DNA from 4 places in the Chryseobacterium sp. KMC2 genome. Region 3 is predicted to be linked to each of the others. Evidence: riboswitches for the same ligand, from Rfam matches in the RefSeq annotation. Region 3 holds a riboswitch; each other region holds the start of a gene.

Region 1 (4,107 bases), 150 kb from region 3:
GGGCAAATAGTAGATACAGATGCACTATAAGGCTTATCGGATATTTTTTTCTTACAATTGAATAGGTATAACCGGAAAAAAATAACCCGATCATTAAATACCAGGACATCATTTTGTCATGAATAAAGAATGTAAAGATTACGGCATATACTCCTAAAACCAGCAGCATAAGAATAGTATACCTATCCATTAGTTCAAGCTTAAATTTTTCTATCTGTACATTCTTTGTGTTTACTTCTGACATCTAAAATCCGTGTTATAAGGAATAAATTAATGAATTATCATAATTCATTAGGATATTGTTTTGGTTTTCAAAGATATATAAAATTTAAATCATTTTCAAGATTGTGATTTATACTTTTATTTTTTGATTTAATGATACAGTTAGTTTTGCAGGAGAAATTGTATCAAACAAATGTACCGAATAAATGTCCTTACTCTATTGTAAAAGTTTCAAACTCTATTCTTTCTTAGCTATACTTTGCTGTGCTCTTCCAATATTTTTAGAAAAAAAAATCCAGATATAAAACACAATTGATCATGCTTTGATAGGGCACCTCAAAGAAGCTTTTGTCAACTTTTTAACAAAAAATAATTCGAAAAATGAAAAAAACACTATTCTTATTGACAACAATTATTTCAGGATTAGCCTACTCCCAGGTAGGAATTAATACCGCGAATCCACAAGGAAGTTTCCATGTAGACGGCTTAAAAGATAACAATGCGACAGGAGTTCCAACAGCTGTACAGCAATCCAATGATTTTACTGTAACTTCTTCTGGTAGCGTTGGGATTGGTACTACGGTGCCTAATGCATCTGCAATGCTTGATGTGAATGTTGACGCTCTTGCAGTGGGTAGTAAAAAAGGATTTTTGGGGCCAAAAGTTGCCTTGACTTCTCAGACGGATGGGGCTACCATCCCTTCACCGGCTGCGGGATTACTTGTATACAATTTGGGAACCGCAGGGCTAGGCTATGTCGGTTACGTATTTTGGAACGGAACTGAATGGAGAACATTCAATAATGGTTCTCTTGCGCCTGGAACTTTAGGATCTATTACCTGTAACGGAGTAACACTTTCTCCAGGAACCTATACGGCCGGAACTCCCTATACCGGAACAATGACTGTTCCTTACACCGGAGGAAACGGAGGGGTCTATCCGGCACAGACTGTGGGACCTGTAAATGGTCTTACGGCAACACTGGCTGCTGGAAATTTTAATGTAGGATCAGGAATTCTTAGCTATACAGTGTCAGGTGTACCTACGGCTTCCAGCCCTACACTGACTACTTTTGCGTTAAATATTGGCGGACAGACCTGTAGTGCAACAGTAGGAGCCGGAGCTGTGATTGCTCCCGGAGAGCTGGTTTATTATCATTCTTCAATTCCGCGCAAGACAACATCATTTCTTTTAAGCCAGTTTCTTAATGATCTTCCCGTTATCAATAATACGTTCAGAGTGGATGCTTTTATTACTGCTCCCAATGCATTTGACTCAAGCGGGGCAACTACTAATTTTGATCCGCGTCTTTATAATATCACTACTGCCAATGCGAAAGTATGGGTTTCTGAAGTGTCTACCCATACAGGTGACTCACATGGCGCTAACTTATTAATTTTCCCTAATAATTATGCACAGTTTGATGATGGGGTTTATCTTACCTATGGAAGAAACGAAACGGTAACTTTTGATATTACTACTGCTGACAACAAATGGTACAGAGTGTACTATGCACTCCGTATAGATAACAAATCTTTTACAAGTGCAGGGAATGGTAATACGACTTCAGATTCCAATACTTCAGATAATACACTGGAGGTTTTTGTATCCATCCAGAGACTTTACTGATCTTAATAAGTGAGTTATTATTTGTAATTCCTAAAAAATTCTTACTCAGATAAAATTTAATGACGCCATTGGCGTCATTTTTTTATTTCCATGCACACAGAGTGTATTGATTCAATTATTATTAATGATATTTCTCATGTTTGCTAAAGTGTCAATTTTTATAAGTCCTTATTTTATCGGCTTTTTAATAAAATATTAAGTTAATTTTTGAAAAATTATCATGAAAAATTATAAGTCTACTTGTTTTGTAGACTAAATATTTCTAGATTTGCAGACATATTTCGATCGGCTTATAAAGAAAGATGGAGGGAACTGACCCAATGAAATCTTAACAACCTGCTCTCGCGCAAGGTGTTACATTCAGCCTTTAAAGGAAAAATAAGCATTAGGTTTATCGTATTTATCGATGCCCTTTGCTGTATTATCTGCAAAGGGCAAAATTTTAATATATGATAAACAAAATTGATTATGATTAATAAAAATTTGATTAGCTCAAAAATTTGGATTCCCCCTGTAGCGGTATTCTTTTTAGGAATAGGAAGCTTAAGCGGACAGAATACCAAGGCTAAAAAAGATACACTCAATGAGAAGGAGCTTGATGAAGTGGTGGTGGTAGCCTATGGGAAGGCTAAAAGAACCAGCTATACCGGTTCTGTGGCAACTATTTCCAGTGATAAAATTAACAACAGACCTGTTACCAATATTACAAAAGCATTGGAAGGACAGGTTGCAGGAGTGCAGACAACAAGTTCTTCCGGACAGCCGGGATCTACAGCAACAATCAGGATCCGAGGAATTGGTTCTATCAGTGCATCCAGCGATCCTTTATATGTGGTGGACGGAATTCCTTTTGACGGAAATCTAAACTCTATAAGCCCTAATGATATAGAATCAATCAGTGTACTGAAAGATGCTACGGCAAGTGCTCTTTATGGATCAAGAGGGGCGAACGGGATCATCATTATTACGACTAAATCCGGTAAAAAAGGAGAAGCCCGAATCAATTTTAATATGAGCCAGGGTTTTTCCACCAGAGCAGTAAAAGATTACGAACAAGTCAATACGGATCAGTATTTCCAACTGTATTGGGAAGCATTGAGAAACGGATACAGATCTAGCCAGATCAATGGACAGCAGGCAGCTCAGATGGCTACCAATAATCTTATTTCTGAGCTGGGTATTAATCCCTATGGAGCCAATTATTCAAAACCTGTAGGTACAGACGGAAAACTATTATCCGGAGCGACACCTTTATGGAATGATGACTGGAGAGATGTTTTACAGAGAGTGGCTTCGAGAAATCAGGTAGATCTGGATATCAGTGGAGGAAGTGAAAAAAGCAATTACTTTTTCTCATTGGGATATCTTGATGATAAAGGGATTGCCATTGAATCTGGATTTAAAAAATACAGCACAAGGTTAAAACTCAATTCTGAAGTTAAGAAATGGCTGAATGTAGGGGTAAACCTAAGTTATACCAACAGTATTCAACAGGCTCCTACGTCTTCAGATTCCAATACAAGCAATGTTATCCAGGCAGCAAGATCTGTTCCTTCATTCTATCCTTATTATGAGAGAAATCCGGATGGGTCTTATGTATTGGATGGTGCCGGAAACAGAATTTACGATTTTGGAAAATACAGGCCTACCAACGCTCTTCAGAATCAAAATCTGGCAGCAACTTTACCTTTAGATAAAAACGAAAATAAAGAAGATAACTTCTCCGGAAAAGGTTTCATGGATTTCACATTCTTACCTGAATTGAAGTTCAGAACCAGCTTTTCTGTAGATTTGGTCAACTATAATGGACATTATTACTCAAACCCGCTTATCGGGCAGGGTAGTGAGATTGGAGGATCGGTCACAAAGTCAAACAGCAGAACTTTATCGTATACCACGAGTAACATTCTGACTTTTGATAAAAAATTCGGAAAGCATCACTTTAATGTGTTGGCAGGTCAGGAATTTTATAAATATGATTATCAAACAATTTCCGGGACCAGAAGTCAGTTTTCACTTCCCTACTACTATGAGCCGGATGCTGCCGCTTTATTGGGAAGTTTCAGTGGAAACAGTGATAAGGTCAGCCTGCTAAGTTACCTTGGAAAAGTGGAATATGATTTTAATAATACCTATTTCCTGTCAGCTTCAGGAAGAGCCGATGGTTCTTCAAGATTCTTTAAGGATAACCGTTGGGGGAAATTCTGGTCTGTAGGAGGTTCATGGAAAATCTCTAATGAGGAATTTATCAAAAAT
Region 2 (4,107 bases), on a different contig from region 3:
GGATCAGCAGATATTGTAATGCTTCCTGACTATCAGATCGTAATTCTGCTCTGTTTTCTTCTGATGAATAATAAAGAATGTATTGATTTTTTCTGAATACTATTGGAAGATGACCGGCAGATTTTTCAAGATATATGTCCGAACCCAATAGAAAGAGTAGGTTAAAACTCGATCCAGCTTCCAGTATTGACGTTTTTGAATATCGTTCGGAACAAAATTCTATGCTAATATTATCTGAGGCAAATAATATCTTTTCTTCTTCTAAATTACTCATAATCAGTGTTATTTTTGATGGTGTTCATATATAACTCCTATATCGGATAACTAAAAGTTGGAAAATGATAACTCTGAATTAAACGGGTAAGCTACTTTTGCGCAAAATTAAATTAAATTTAGAATAATTAAAAATAATATTGATTATGTTTGAAAATCTATATTTTGTGATGAGAAAACTAAGCGCGGGAATGATGCTGATACTCATCGCTTTGAATGGTTTATATGCGCAGGGAAATCCTCAAAATTGTACCAATGCAGACCCTGGAAATAATCCTGGAGATGTAGGATGTGTGAAATTTACTTACCAAGGCCAAACGGTTTCCTATACGACTGTAAGAGCTAATGATGGAAAAATATGGCTGCAGCAGAACCTGGGAAGCTCTAAAGTAGCCTCTTCTCTGGATGATGAAGCTTCATATGGAGATTTCTTTCAGTGGGGAAGATGGGATGACGGCCATCAGTTAAGAAATTCAGCCACAGTTTCTGCTCCTACTCCTAACAGGCCGGACGGCTTAGCAGGGGTGAGCTCGTACATCATAGGAACACCCGCGTGGTGGTCTACTCTTGAAGCTAATGATGAATGGACCGCAAAGAACATAGATGGGCTGGGAAAGACAGTGGGTGTAGACCCATGTAAGGCAATAGGTGCCGATTGGAGAATGCCAACACAGGCAGACTGGGCAAGTATTGTTAGCCTTGAAAGTGTTACGGCCCCCGCAAGCGCTTACAGCAGTCATCTGAAATTGCCTGCAGGAGGATATCGCAGTTCTTCAGACGCTGGTTTTACTTTTGTAGGAAAGAGAGGGTATTTCTGGAGTTCGGATGTATCCGGGCTTGGAGGGAAATATCTGTACGTAGGGACCATCAGTGCTAATGCCTCAGCAGGGGCACCCAGAGGGCAGGGAGCATCAGTAAGATGTATTAAACCTACCTCGGCACTTGCTACTTCGGAGGTAAGACTAAATCATAACAGCATAGGGATGTATCCCAATCCAACAAAAGGAATTCTTACCATTAAAGCAGATTCCTCGATTGAAAGTATAATGATAACGAATACAGTAGGACAAAAGATGGAGGCCGGGTTTTTAAATGATCAGGTTAATATGACAGGACTTCCGGACGGTTTATACATTGTAGAAATAAAATTAAAAAACGGACAGACCGTTTCTAAAAAGATTATTAAAGGATAAGCAGTTTTCTTGTAGAATCACTGTATTCCCTTTACATAAAATAGTTCACTTCAATTACAATTACTTTTATTAGGGAGGCTTATGAAATTTTTCATAAGCCTTTTTTATGCTGCGTTTGCAAATCGTAAAAACGGCTTTTGCATATTGAAAAAAATAGTCTACTTTTGCAGTAGATTTATCAAGAAAGGTGGAGGGATTTGGCCCAAAGAAACCTTAGCAACCTACACAATTCCAGAAGTGTAAAGGTGCTAATTCCAACCCGATGGGGGAGATAATTGAAGTCAATATTCTTATATGAATTCCATTTCTTGAAGTCTTGTGTGTCTGAGGATTGATTCTCGGAATGTATAATAATTTTTGCAGGAACAAAAGATGAAAAAAGTAAGCATAGCTGTATTATTGCTTGGCACCATTGGGATCGCTGCCCAGGAACAGGAAGAAAAAGGAAAACAAATTGAAGATATTATCATCGTAGGAAATCGTAATGTTAAAAGGACAAAACTTGAAACACCGGTTCCCGTAGATGTTATTAATATTGAAAAAATACAGAAAGCATCCCCCCAAATAACGGTTCAGGATTTATTGAACTATGTTATTCCCTCATTTAATTCCGTAAGACAGTCTGCTTCTGACGGAACCGAGCATATTGATCCTGTAACATTAAGAGGAATGGGCCCGGATCAGGTCTTAGTATTGGTTAATGGAAAAAGAAGACATACCACTTCTTTGGTCAATTATCAAAATACCGTTGGAAATGGTTCTGTGGGAACAGATTTGAGTACAATTCCTGTTATTGCTATTGAAAAAATTGAAGTATTAAGAGATGGGGCGGCAGCTCAGTATGGCTCTGATGCCATTGCGGGAGTAATCAATATTATACTCAAAAAAAATGCAGGCGCTTCAGCAAGTATTACTTACGGATTAAGCGGAAGGAATGATGGAGACACCTATCAGGCAGGAGTTAATTATGGGGCTTCATTAGGAAAAAAAGAAGGGTATGTCAATCTTTCATTACAGCTAAGCCACAGAGGGAAAACAACGAGGACTCAAAATCATGATTTGGATATTTTCGGAAATAATTTTGCGTATCCTTTCGCAGATGATCCGGAGGCGGCAAGAGCTGCAGATGATGAGGAAATTAGAAAAAGAGGTTTAACCCGTGACGATTTCAACTTTCAGATCGGAGATGCACAGATCAAGCAGGCGCAGCTGTTTTTTAATTCAGAATATCCTTTTAATGATCATTTTAAACTCTATTCATTTGGTGGTTTCAGTATCAAAGAGGGAAAAGGATATGGCTTCAGAAGGCTTCCCAGTGAAACGTTTAATGTTGTTTCATCACTTTATCCCAACGGATTTCAGGCGGAGCTGGGATCTCAGGTATATGATATCTCTTATGCTGTCGGAGCAAAATATAATGTAAACAACTGGCTTTTTGATGTAAGCAATACGTTTGGAAACAATACTTTCAATTATAACGTAAGCAATACGAATAATGCTTCTTTAGGAGCAAAATCACCGACCCGATTTTATGCCGGGGCACACAGTTTTCTGCAAAATACCCTTAATCTTGACGTCTCTAAAAATATAAACCGGTTTAATATAGCATTTGGAGGTGAATTCAGATTTGAACAATATCAGATTAAATCCGGAGATCCTGCATCCTATACCCAATATGATGTCAACGGAAATGTAGCAGGTACGGGATCAACAGTGATAGGAGCAGGGGGATCACAGTCATTCATCGGCTTTTCACCGGATAATACCTTAAAAAAAGACAGGCATTCTACAGCGGTATATGCTGATATATCTTATGATTTGGATAAAAAGCTGAATATTGATGTTGCGGCAAGATTTGAAAGCTATTCTGATTTTGGAAATACCCTGAATGGAAAACTCGCCGTACGATATGAGTTTTTAAAAAATTATGCGGTAAGAGCAGCTGTAGGAACGGGCTTCAGAGCACCTTCTCTGCAACAGCAGTATTTCAACAATTCTTATGCAGATATTTCAACTTCAGGGTCCACAATTGTAACTAAAGGAATTTTTAATAACGACAGTAAAGCGGCACAGGTTCTTGGATTTGATAAGTTAAAACAGGAAACCTCGGTCAACGGAAGCCTTGGATTTACTTTAAAACCGGCGAAAGGACTATTCATTACTTTAGATGGTTATATCATCAAAGTGAAAGACAGAATTGTCATTACAAGTAATATTACAGATTCCAGATTATCAGATCCTGATGTAGTAGGGGTGGGAAAAGAAGTTGAAAGCGGTAGATTTTTTGCCAATGCTATTGATACGGAGACGAAAGGTGTGGATTTGGTTATTTCCTACGACTGGAAATTGGGTGGAGGAAACCTGAATGTGAACCTTGCCGGAAATTATACAGAAACAAAAATTACAGATTTTCATTTCCCTGAAAACCTGGGAACTCCTCAGAATGAGTTTTTTGGGCCTGATCAGATCAATATTATAGAAACTTTATCACCCAAAACAAAGGCCTCATTAGGATTGAATTATGGAATGGGAAAGTTTAATTTTCTCGTAAGAAATACCTATTTTGGTAAAGTAATAAGAGACGGATATCCTTTTGGAAGCGTTCAGGAATTTTCACCGAAAGTGATTACAGATGTCAGTG
Region 3 (4,107 bases):
TCAAACTGAGTTCTTTCAGTTTGGGTTCTTATTGCTGATGTTTCAAAATTCTCCATATAGTTTTAATTAATTTACCAATATAGCAGTCTAACAATTTAATAATGAGATTCTTCGCAATGCTCAGAATGGTAATTTACAAGTATTGGTAAACTGTTAAATTGTCAGATTGTTACATTAATTTTATTTTATTTCACTTACTCTTAAAATATCTCCGAAAACACCTCTGGCAGTAACCTGCGCTCCGGCTCCGGCTCCCATAATAACAATTGGATTTTCACCGTAGCTTTCTGTATAAATCTCAAAGATTGAATCAGAACCTTTTAACTGTCCTAATGCTGAACTTCCCGGTACGGACACCAATTTCACATCAAGCTGTCCTTTTTCTTCCTGAAGATTCCCATGCAGATCCCCTACGTAACGCAATACATGACCGGGTTCTTGGTTTTCTTTGATCTTCTGATATTCTTCATCCAGTTCTTCCAGTCTTGAGATAAATTCATTTTTCTCTACGGAAAGAAGATTTTCAGGAATTAGATTTTGAATATTAATATCCTGGAATTCGTTGATCAGATCCAGCTCTCTTGCCAAAATCAGTAATTTTCTTGCTACATCATTTCCAGAAAGGTCTTCACGCGGATCCGGTTCTGTGTATCCTTTTTCCATTGCCTCTCCTATAATTGTAGAAAACTTATCATTTCTTACAGAGAAGTTATTGAAGATATAACTCAGCGAACCTGAGAATACACCTTTGATTCTGGTGATATTTTCTCCTGAAAGGTGTAGTAATTTGATCGTGTCAATTAACGGAAGACCCGCTCCTACATTTGTTTCATACAAATATCGTCTGTTGTTTTTACTCAACGTATATCTTAGTTTACGATATTCTTCAATAGGAAGTGTGTTGAAGATCTTATTGGAAGAAACCAGGTCAAATCCGTTTTCTGCCAGGGCATGGTAGTTTTTCACAAAATCTTTACTTGCTGTATTATCCACAACAATCAGATTTTCCAATTGATTTTCGTTAGAGAATCTGATGAGTTCCTGTACATTTGAGGAGTGCTCTGCAGTCAAAACCTCATCATTCCAATTCGCATCAAAACCTTTTTTATTGAAAGCAATCTTCTTTGAATTGGCTACTGCAACTACTTTAAGATCTATTTTCTTACGTCTTTTAATTTCTTCTGAAGATTGAAGAACCTGCTCAATGAGTGTTTTCCCCACATTTCCGTGACCGATAATAGCCAGATGAACAGTCTTTGGTTTTTTGAATATTTCAGATTCTAAAATATTTCTGGTTTTTTCGTCCTGTGAAGAGGTTACAACGATGTTTACCCTGTTTTCTCCTGATACCTGGTTTAAAAGCAATGGGAAGACATTATTTCTGGCCAGCTCAGCAAGAACTTTATTGAAATCTTCTGCTACAAATCCAAGTACAGAAACATTATTGATACTGTAGATTTGGGAAACTTTCCCTGATTTTCTTTCTGCTTCAAATTCATCGATAAGGCAAGCTACTGCTTTTTCTGCATCATTTTCCTGAACCAAAATAGAGATTCCGTTTTCTATAGCTTGTTGGGAAATCACTCCCACACTTATACGCGCTAAAGTAAGCGCTTTAAAAATTCGTCCGTCAATTCCGATTTCTCCAAGGAAATCTTCTCCTTCAAATTTAATGATTGATCTGTTCTTCAAAAATTTTATTTCGTTAGCATTTTTCATGAGTCTATAAAATATTTTTTATGATAGTATTTAATTGTTGGTATTCCATTAGGAAGGCATCATGCCCATGTATTGATTGGATCTCGTGATAAGAAACATTCTTATTTTTCTCTGTCAGTCTTTCAAAACACATTCGGATTTCAGAAGCAGGAAAGAATAAATCTGTATCAACGGAGATCATGTGCATTCGGGCCTGGATTTTCTCCAGCATAGCTTCTTCTGTATTGATATTCATTAATAGATGATTCATCAGCCTGTACGCTTTTAAACTAAATCTATCGTTTAAAGCATTTCCGTGATAAACCAGCCAGTCTTCCGATTCTAAGCGTTGTTTATCCTTATTGTATTTATTTTGAAATCTGTCATTGAGTGATTGTGGAGTCCGATAGCACAACATGGCATGGATTCTGGCTTTTTGCAGAGGTTCATCTTTATCATTCAGTAAAAATTTCTGAACAAGGCATTGTGCATGAAGCCAGTCATGAGTTTTAAAATCACAGGCAATAGGGATAAATACTTCTGCAAGCTCGGGCTTCTTGGAAAGCATTTCCCAAGCAATCCCTCCTCCTAAGGAGCCTCCAATAATGGCATATAGGTTTTCGATATGTAAAATTTCCAGTCCTTTCAAAAAGATATTGGCAATATCTGCAGGAGTGAAATCTTCATAGTCTTCAATTAAAAAATTATCGTAGCCGTTTCCGGGAATATTAAAACATAGAACTGTGTACTTTTTTGTATCAACTACCTGACCGTCGCCAATTAATTGTTTCCACCAGCCTTTTTCTCCGGATACATTTGAGTTTCCGGTCAGCGCATGATTGATTAAAATAATAGGTGCAGTGAACAAGTCTTTCCCGAAAAGCTCATAGCTCAACGGGATATGGTATTCCTTTTTGGAATGGGTTTGATACGAAAGATTAATATAGTTTAGTTCTGTTTTCAATTCTATTATTTTTAATACAATTGAAAATGCCACAGGAAATGGCTGAAAAGAACTTCAGTAAGTTATCTGTCCAAAATAATTTTGGTAGAACGTAGCACCTTCTTTGCTTGCACAAAGGGTTGCTAAGGTTTCATAGGGTCTAATCCCTCAACCTTTCTTGATAACATTTTCAATATTTGAATGAACGAATGGTGCAAAGGTAGTTTTTTTCTTTTAATTTCAAAAAAAAATTAATTTAATATTTTAATATCCCCATAAATACAAGTGTTTCAAGCCTATATTAAGAATTATTCAGATGATAGGAATTGGAATTACTTTTCAAAAAAACTAACTTCGTATGGAAAATGATGATATATGACCTCCGAAAAAGAAAGATTACAAGATTCCAAATGGAAAAACTGGGGACCTTACGTAAGCAACCGGCAATGGGGAAATGTACGTGAAGATTACAGCTCAAATGGAAATGCCTGGAACTTTACCAATCATAACAATGCGGAGAGCTATGCTTACCGTTGGGGCGAAGAAGGTATTGCCGGTATTTCCGATGTCAAGCAGCTGTTCTGTTTTGCATTCTCATTTTGGAACAAGAAAGATAAAATTGTAAAAGAGCGATTCTTTGGACTGAGCAATCCTCAGGGAAACCATGGTGAAGACATCAAAGAAATATTTTATTATCTGGATAATACTCCTACTCATAGCTATATGAAAATGGTTTACAAATATCCGATCAATGCATTTCCTTATGATGATCTTGTCACAGAAAACGGCAGACGCAGCAAAAAGGAACCGGAATATGAAATTTTTGATACCGGAATCTTCAACAACGATGAATATTTTGATATTTTCATTGAATACTGTAAGGCTGACCATAATGATATCTTGGCAAGGGTTACGGTATGTAACCGAAGTCAGCACGCTGCCCCTATTGTAGTAGCACCAACAGCCTGGTTCAGAAACAATTGGAAATGGGGATACAATACTTATAGAGGTGAAATGCATACTTCTCATGATGGAAGTATTAGTATTGGTCATGACAGTATTTCAATTAAAAAGCTATACTCCAGAAACGGAAACGCACAAAGTGTATTTTGTGATAATGAAACCAATACTTCTAAGCTTTATGGAGCTCCCAAAACTGAAAATACTTATTTCAAAGATGGTATTAATGATTTCATTATTCACCAGGGAGACACTGTAAATCCTGAGAGGAGGGGAACAAAAGCTTCTTTTCTGATTGACGAATTTATTGAATCCGGAGAATGTAAGATTTTTGAATTCAGATTATGTCCTGATGAAACTGATGAGCCTTTTCAAAGTTTTGATGAGATCTTCAGTACCCGAAAAAATGAAGCTGAAGAATTTTACCACGAAATTCAAAATGACACCACGGATGAAGATGAAAGAAATGTCCAAAGACAGGCCTTTGCCGGACTTCTCTGGAATAA
Region 4 (4,107 bases), on a different contig from region 3:
TATCCCCCAAAAGAATAGACTTTCCAATCGTCATTAACCGGTATTTCAGAATTAAAGAAAAGCTGTGCCGACTGTAATTTAGACTGCCCGGCTCTAAGACTGAAGTCTTTTCTTTCCAGTCCCCTGTAAGCAAGCTCCTGACTGGTAAAATCACCGCCTAATAGCCCCTGAAGGTCAGAAATACTGTTTGCATTGGAAATCTGAGACTGAAAACCGGAGGAGAAATAATCTACTTTTGTTGCATATTGTTTAATGGTACTGATGATCTGCTGGGTATTGGACGTGTTTTTGATATTCTTATACAGCCCATCAATATTAACACCATCCTGCAAAGCTCTGTAATTGACAGCGTTGTAAGCATTGAAAATGTCTCCTTCCCGAACACCGGCTCTGGAATAAGGATCGCGGTATTGTGCAGAGGTTGTAATATTAAAAAAACCGGCTTTTCCGATTTTTGCTCCGTAATTAAGATCCACAGAAATGGTCTGCCCGTCAACTCCTCCCGAAAAATTATTAGCAACAGGTGAAGCATATCCTCCTAAAAATACCTGTCCGGAAAGTCCCAATCTTTTTTTCAGCCCCAGGTTAACAACACCGGCAATGGCATCAGATCCATATTGAGCGGAAGCGCCATCCCTTAACACCTCTATCTTATCTAAAGCAAAAGCAGGAATTGCATTAAGGTCGGTTCCTACAGAACCTCTTCCCGGAGTAAGTGTTACATTAATCAAAGAAGACTGATATCGTCTTTTTCCGTTGAGCAACACCAAAACCTGATCCGGACCCAAGCCTCTTAAAAGGGCAGGATCTACGAAATCAGTACCATCATTAACGGTGTGTGAAGTAGATGAAAATGAGGGAACGATATAGTTTAAAGCCTGGCTGATATTATTGACAGGACTTTGTTTTAGAATTTTTGAAATATTAATGATATCTACCGGAACCGGAGTATCAGTTAATGATCTTCCGGAACCTCGCGATCCCAGGATGACCACATCGTCTATTTTTTTGGACTGTACTGTATCAGACTGCGCGTAATAAAATGTTGTAATAAAGGCAGCTGAAGTGATAAGGATTTTTTTATTGAAATGATACATGTGTTTTATTTTTTTGTTGTGAGGATTTACTTTTAAGCACTACAAATCCTGTAACCTTAAATTTTAAGGTTAGCATAAATGTTTGAAATGTTGGTATTATTTTTTAGAAATGGAAAAGGCTAGAAACAACAACGCATGCCCATGTAGAAATGGCATGAGAACATATCAGAATAATGAAGTCCGCCTTCATGATCTGAGGAATAAAAATTGACATGTGTAATGAGATTTCCCGTGTCTTTAAACATTGATTTTAACTTTAAAACAAAAATTCAAGATGGGAGAAATGATAGAATGATAAACATTTTTTCCGGAAGATCCGGCTTATCGATTGCAGCACCTTGCTTGTTTTTGCAGGTTGCTATCCCATCTAGAGATTCTTGATAATTACCTGGCAAAGATATAATTATTTCAGAAATAAAAAAATATTTGACATAAAAAATTAATTTCCATCATTTTATCGTAACAAATTCTCCTTTTGAGCGTCTAACGGAATAGTAGTAAAAAACATTATGAAAAAAACTGTATTCGCTTTATCACTTGTAAGCTCAGTTTTTATTTTTTCTCAGGAAAAAAATAATAACCAGCCTAAAGAAAAACAAATTGACGGTGTAGTGATCACCAAAACTAAAAAAGCAGTTGAACAAAAAGCAGACCGTACTGTTTTTGATTTCTCTGAACAGCCTCAGCTCAACAATGGGAATGTGTTGGAAGGGATTAAAAAACTTCCGGGACTTGTAGCCACAGACATCGCGGGAATGATGTATCAGGGAAAAATGCTGGATGTTTATCTTAACGGAAGACCTTTAAACATTACTTCTAATGAATTAAACTCATTTCTTGAAGGCATGCCTGCCAATTCTGTAGAGAAAATTGAAGTGATTACCCAACCGGGCGCAGAATTTCCGGCAACCTCCGGAGGAGCCATCATGAATATTGTTACGAATAAAAATGCCAATAAATACTTAACAGCTACTTATTCCGGAAATTATACGTTCACAAACTATGATAAGTATAGAAACAGGGTAACTAACTCAATTAACCTCAACGCCAGAAATAAACTCTTCGGATGGCAGCTTAATGTTGGCCAAAACTATCGTGAAAGTATGCTTAATACTCAGCAGGACAACCTTCTGTCTGGAAATACGGACCGATATGCCCGTGGATATTTTGCAAAATCAGGGGTAACCTTTGAGCTTGGGCAGGACAGATTATTGCTTAACTACGACATTTACCACAATAATAATGATAACTATACTCTAAGTAATGGTCTTGCTGATCTCCTTGTCAGCCAGGATCCTGATGTTTATAAAGAAGCTAAATTTGATGCTTTTGATGCAGCACGTACCAACAGCCTGAGACAAGAAGCTGTGGTGACCTATCAAAAGCGTTTTGCAGACAAGTCCCAAAAGCTGGATTTTCAGTTTGGCTATACAAAGTCTGATACCAAGTTTTCTCAGGATAATTTCTTTCGGGAAGGTTTTTATACAGAAAATGGGAAACCTTTTGCCTATGCAGGAGGGAATGATATTCTCAACAACAAATCGGATATGAGAATAGCCAACTTCAAAGTTGATTACTCACAACCCATTAAACTTCTTGATGGTGGAAAGTTAAGTGCAGGAGGGTTATATGAAAGACAGGATTATGATACTAAAAGCTTTGGGTTGACCAATTTAGAATATCAAAGACAAACCGCATCTACCTATTTAGAATTTCAGGCAAAACTTAAGAAGTTTGATTTTACATTAGGAGGACGTGCTGAAAACTATGATATTTCCGGAGTAACAAGATACATTAACAAAGATAAAAAACTTGTTCAGGATGATTTAATTCCTTTTAATAAGTTTAAGTTTTTCCCAAATGCCAGCATTCAGTATAGCATGATGAATCAGGTGTATGTTGCGGCAAACTATAACAGAAAAATCAGTTTACCGAGTATTTCTGCTCTTAACCCCAACAATACCACATTTGCAGGTCCCAATACCCAAATAACCGGTAACCCGAATCTTCAGCCGACCATTTTTGATAACTATGAGCTTAAGGTTTCTGCTTTTGATTATGCATTTATCGGCTATAGTGTAAGTTCGGCAAGCAACCAGGTTGCACAGATTATCAGAAAAGACGGTAAAAATCTGTACAATGAGCAGATTAATATTTCTAATATGAAAATCCACAATTTCAATGTAGGTCTTCCTATTCCTTTTATGATATTCAGCAAACCGATAAGTGAAATCATGAAGTTTAATTTTAATCCTGATAAAATCAACTTCATGTATCTGTATGCAGGATATCAGAAACATGACATTGAAAACCTCAACAATAAAGGGTTCTGGATTTTTAATGTGATGACTCAAATTATCCTTCCTAAGGAAATCAATATGAATGTTAATTACAGCTATTTAACACCCAAAGGAGGATATTTCTATTTTACAGCAGATAAACCGTTCAATAACTCCCTTAATATTACACTGACTAAAAAGTTTTTGGACAAGCGCCTTACGGTTTCCGTATTTGCTAATGATATTTTCAACAGCCAGGTGATGCAGGCTTATTCCAGCCCACCTGAAGGAGAAAGGGTTATGATACGATCTAAATATGATTCAAGAAACTTCGGTTTTTCAATCAATTATAAAATTCCTACCAGAAACAAACTGGCAAAAGAAGATCCCAATATCTTAAACCAAACTAAAAAAGAAGATACCGGTGTCATGCAGCAGGGACAATAAATAAATTTGTTAAAAATTAAAAGACAGTGATTATTTCACTGTCTTTTTTTTATCTACTTTTCGCTTTTTACGTGATACAACAGGTATCTGCAAGATTTGTGGAAATCTAAGTTTAGAATGAAGCCAATGGAAATGATATTTTATTGATCAATGAGCTAAGACCTATTCCTAAAAATCCAATGTTTGAAACCTCCAATCCAATGTATCAATGAGTGTTAGCTGGTTCAGATTCACGGGAAGCCCGCTGATTATTTTCAGAACCTGAAGAGCCATCATACTTCCAA

Evidence for each region. A riboswitch is a leader RNA that binds a small molecule or an ion and turns the genes downstream of it on or off. The one in region 3 is predicted to bind S-adenosylmethionine.
Region 1: it holds a riboswitch for S-adenosylmethionine, as region 3 does, so the genes downstream of both, JML65_RS04885 (SusC/RagA family TonB-linked outer membrane protein) here and JML65_RS05640 (alpha/beta fold hydrolase) in region 3, are expected to answer to the same signal.
Region 2: it holds a riboswitch for S-adenosylmethionine, as region 3 does, so the genes downstream of both, JML65_RS13335 (TonB-dependent receptor plug domain-containing protein) here and JML65_RS05640 (alpha/beta fold hydrolase) in region 3, are expected to answer to the same signal.
Region 4: it holds a riboswitch for S-adenosylmethionine, as region 3 does, so the genes downstream of both, JML65_RS17805 (TonB-dependent receptor plug domain-containing protein) here and JML65_RS05640 (alpha/beta fold hydrolase) in region 3, are expected to answer to the same signal.

What each region holds. Positions count from the first base shown of each region.
Region 1 covers NZ_JAESIT010000003.1:177,079-181,185, forward strand. Annotated here, with positions in the region: gene JML65_RS04875 (helix-turn-helix domain-containing protein) at 1-244, opposite strand, end outside; gene JML65_RS04880 (hypothetical protein) at 604-1,851, shown strand; SAM riboswitch class I at 2,139-2,236, shown strand; gene JML65_RS04885 (SusC/RagA family TonB-linked outer membrane protein) at 2,320-4,107, shown strand, end outside.
Region 2 covers NZ_JAESIT010000010.1:67,428-71,534, reverse strand. Annotated here, with positions in the region: gene JML65_RS13345 (AraC family transcriptional regulator) at 1-274, opposite strand, end outside; gene JML65_RS13340 (T9SS type A sorting domain-containing protein) at 420-1,466, shown strand; SAM riboswitch class I at 1,639-1,744, shown strand; gene JML65_RS13335 (TonB-dependent receptor plug domain-containing protein) at 1,839-4,107, shown strand, end outside.
Region 3 covers NZ_JAESIT010000003.1:331,342-335,448, reverse strand. Annotated here, with positions in the region: gene JML65_RS05650 (O-succinylhomoserine sulfhydrylase) at 1-56, opposite strand, end outside; gene JML65_RS05645 (ACT domain-containing protein) at 181-1,719, opposite strand; gene JML65_RS05640 (alpha/beta fold hydrolase) at 1,724-2,662, opposite strand; SAM riboswitch class I at 2,722-2,829, opposite strand; gene JML65_RS05635 (MGH1-like glycoside hydrolase domain-containing protein) at 3,017-4,107, shown strand, end outside.
Region 4 covers NZ_JAESIT010000016.1:107,589-111,695, forward strand. Annotated here, with positions in the region: gene JML65_RS17805 (TonB-dependent receptor plug domain-containing protein) at 1-1,097, opposite strand, end outside; SAM-I-IV-variant riboswitch at 1,389-1,486, opposite strand; gene JML65_RS17810 (outer membrane beta-barrel family protein) at 1,607-3,823, shown strand; gene JML65_RS17815 (HesA/MoeB/ThiF family protein) at 3,992-4,107, opposite strand, start outside.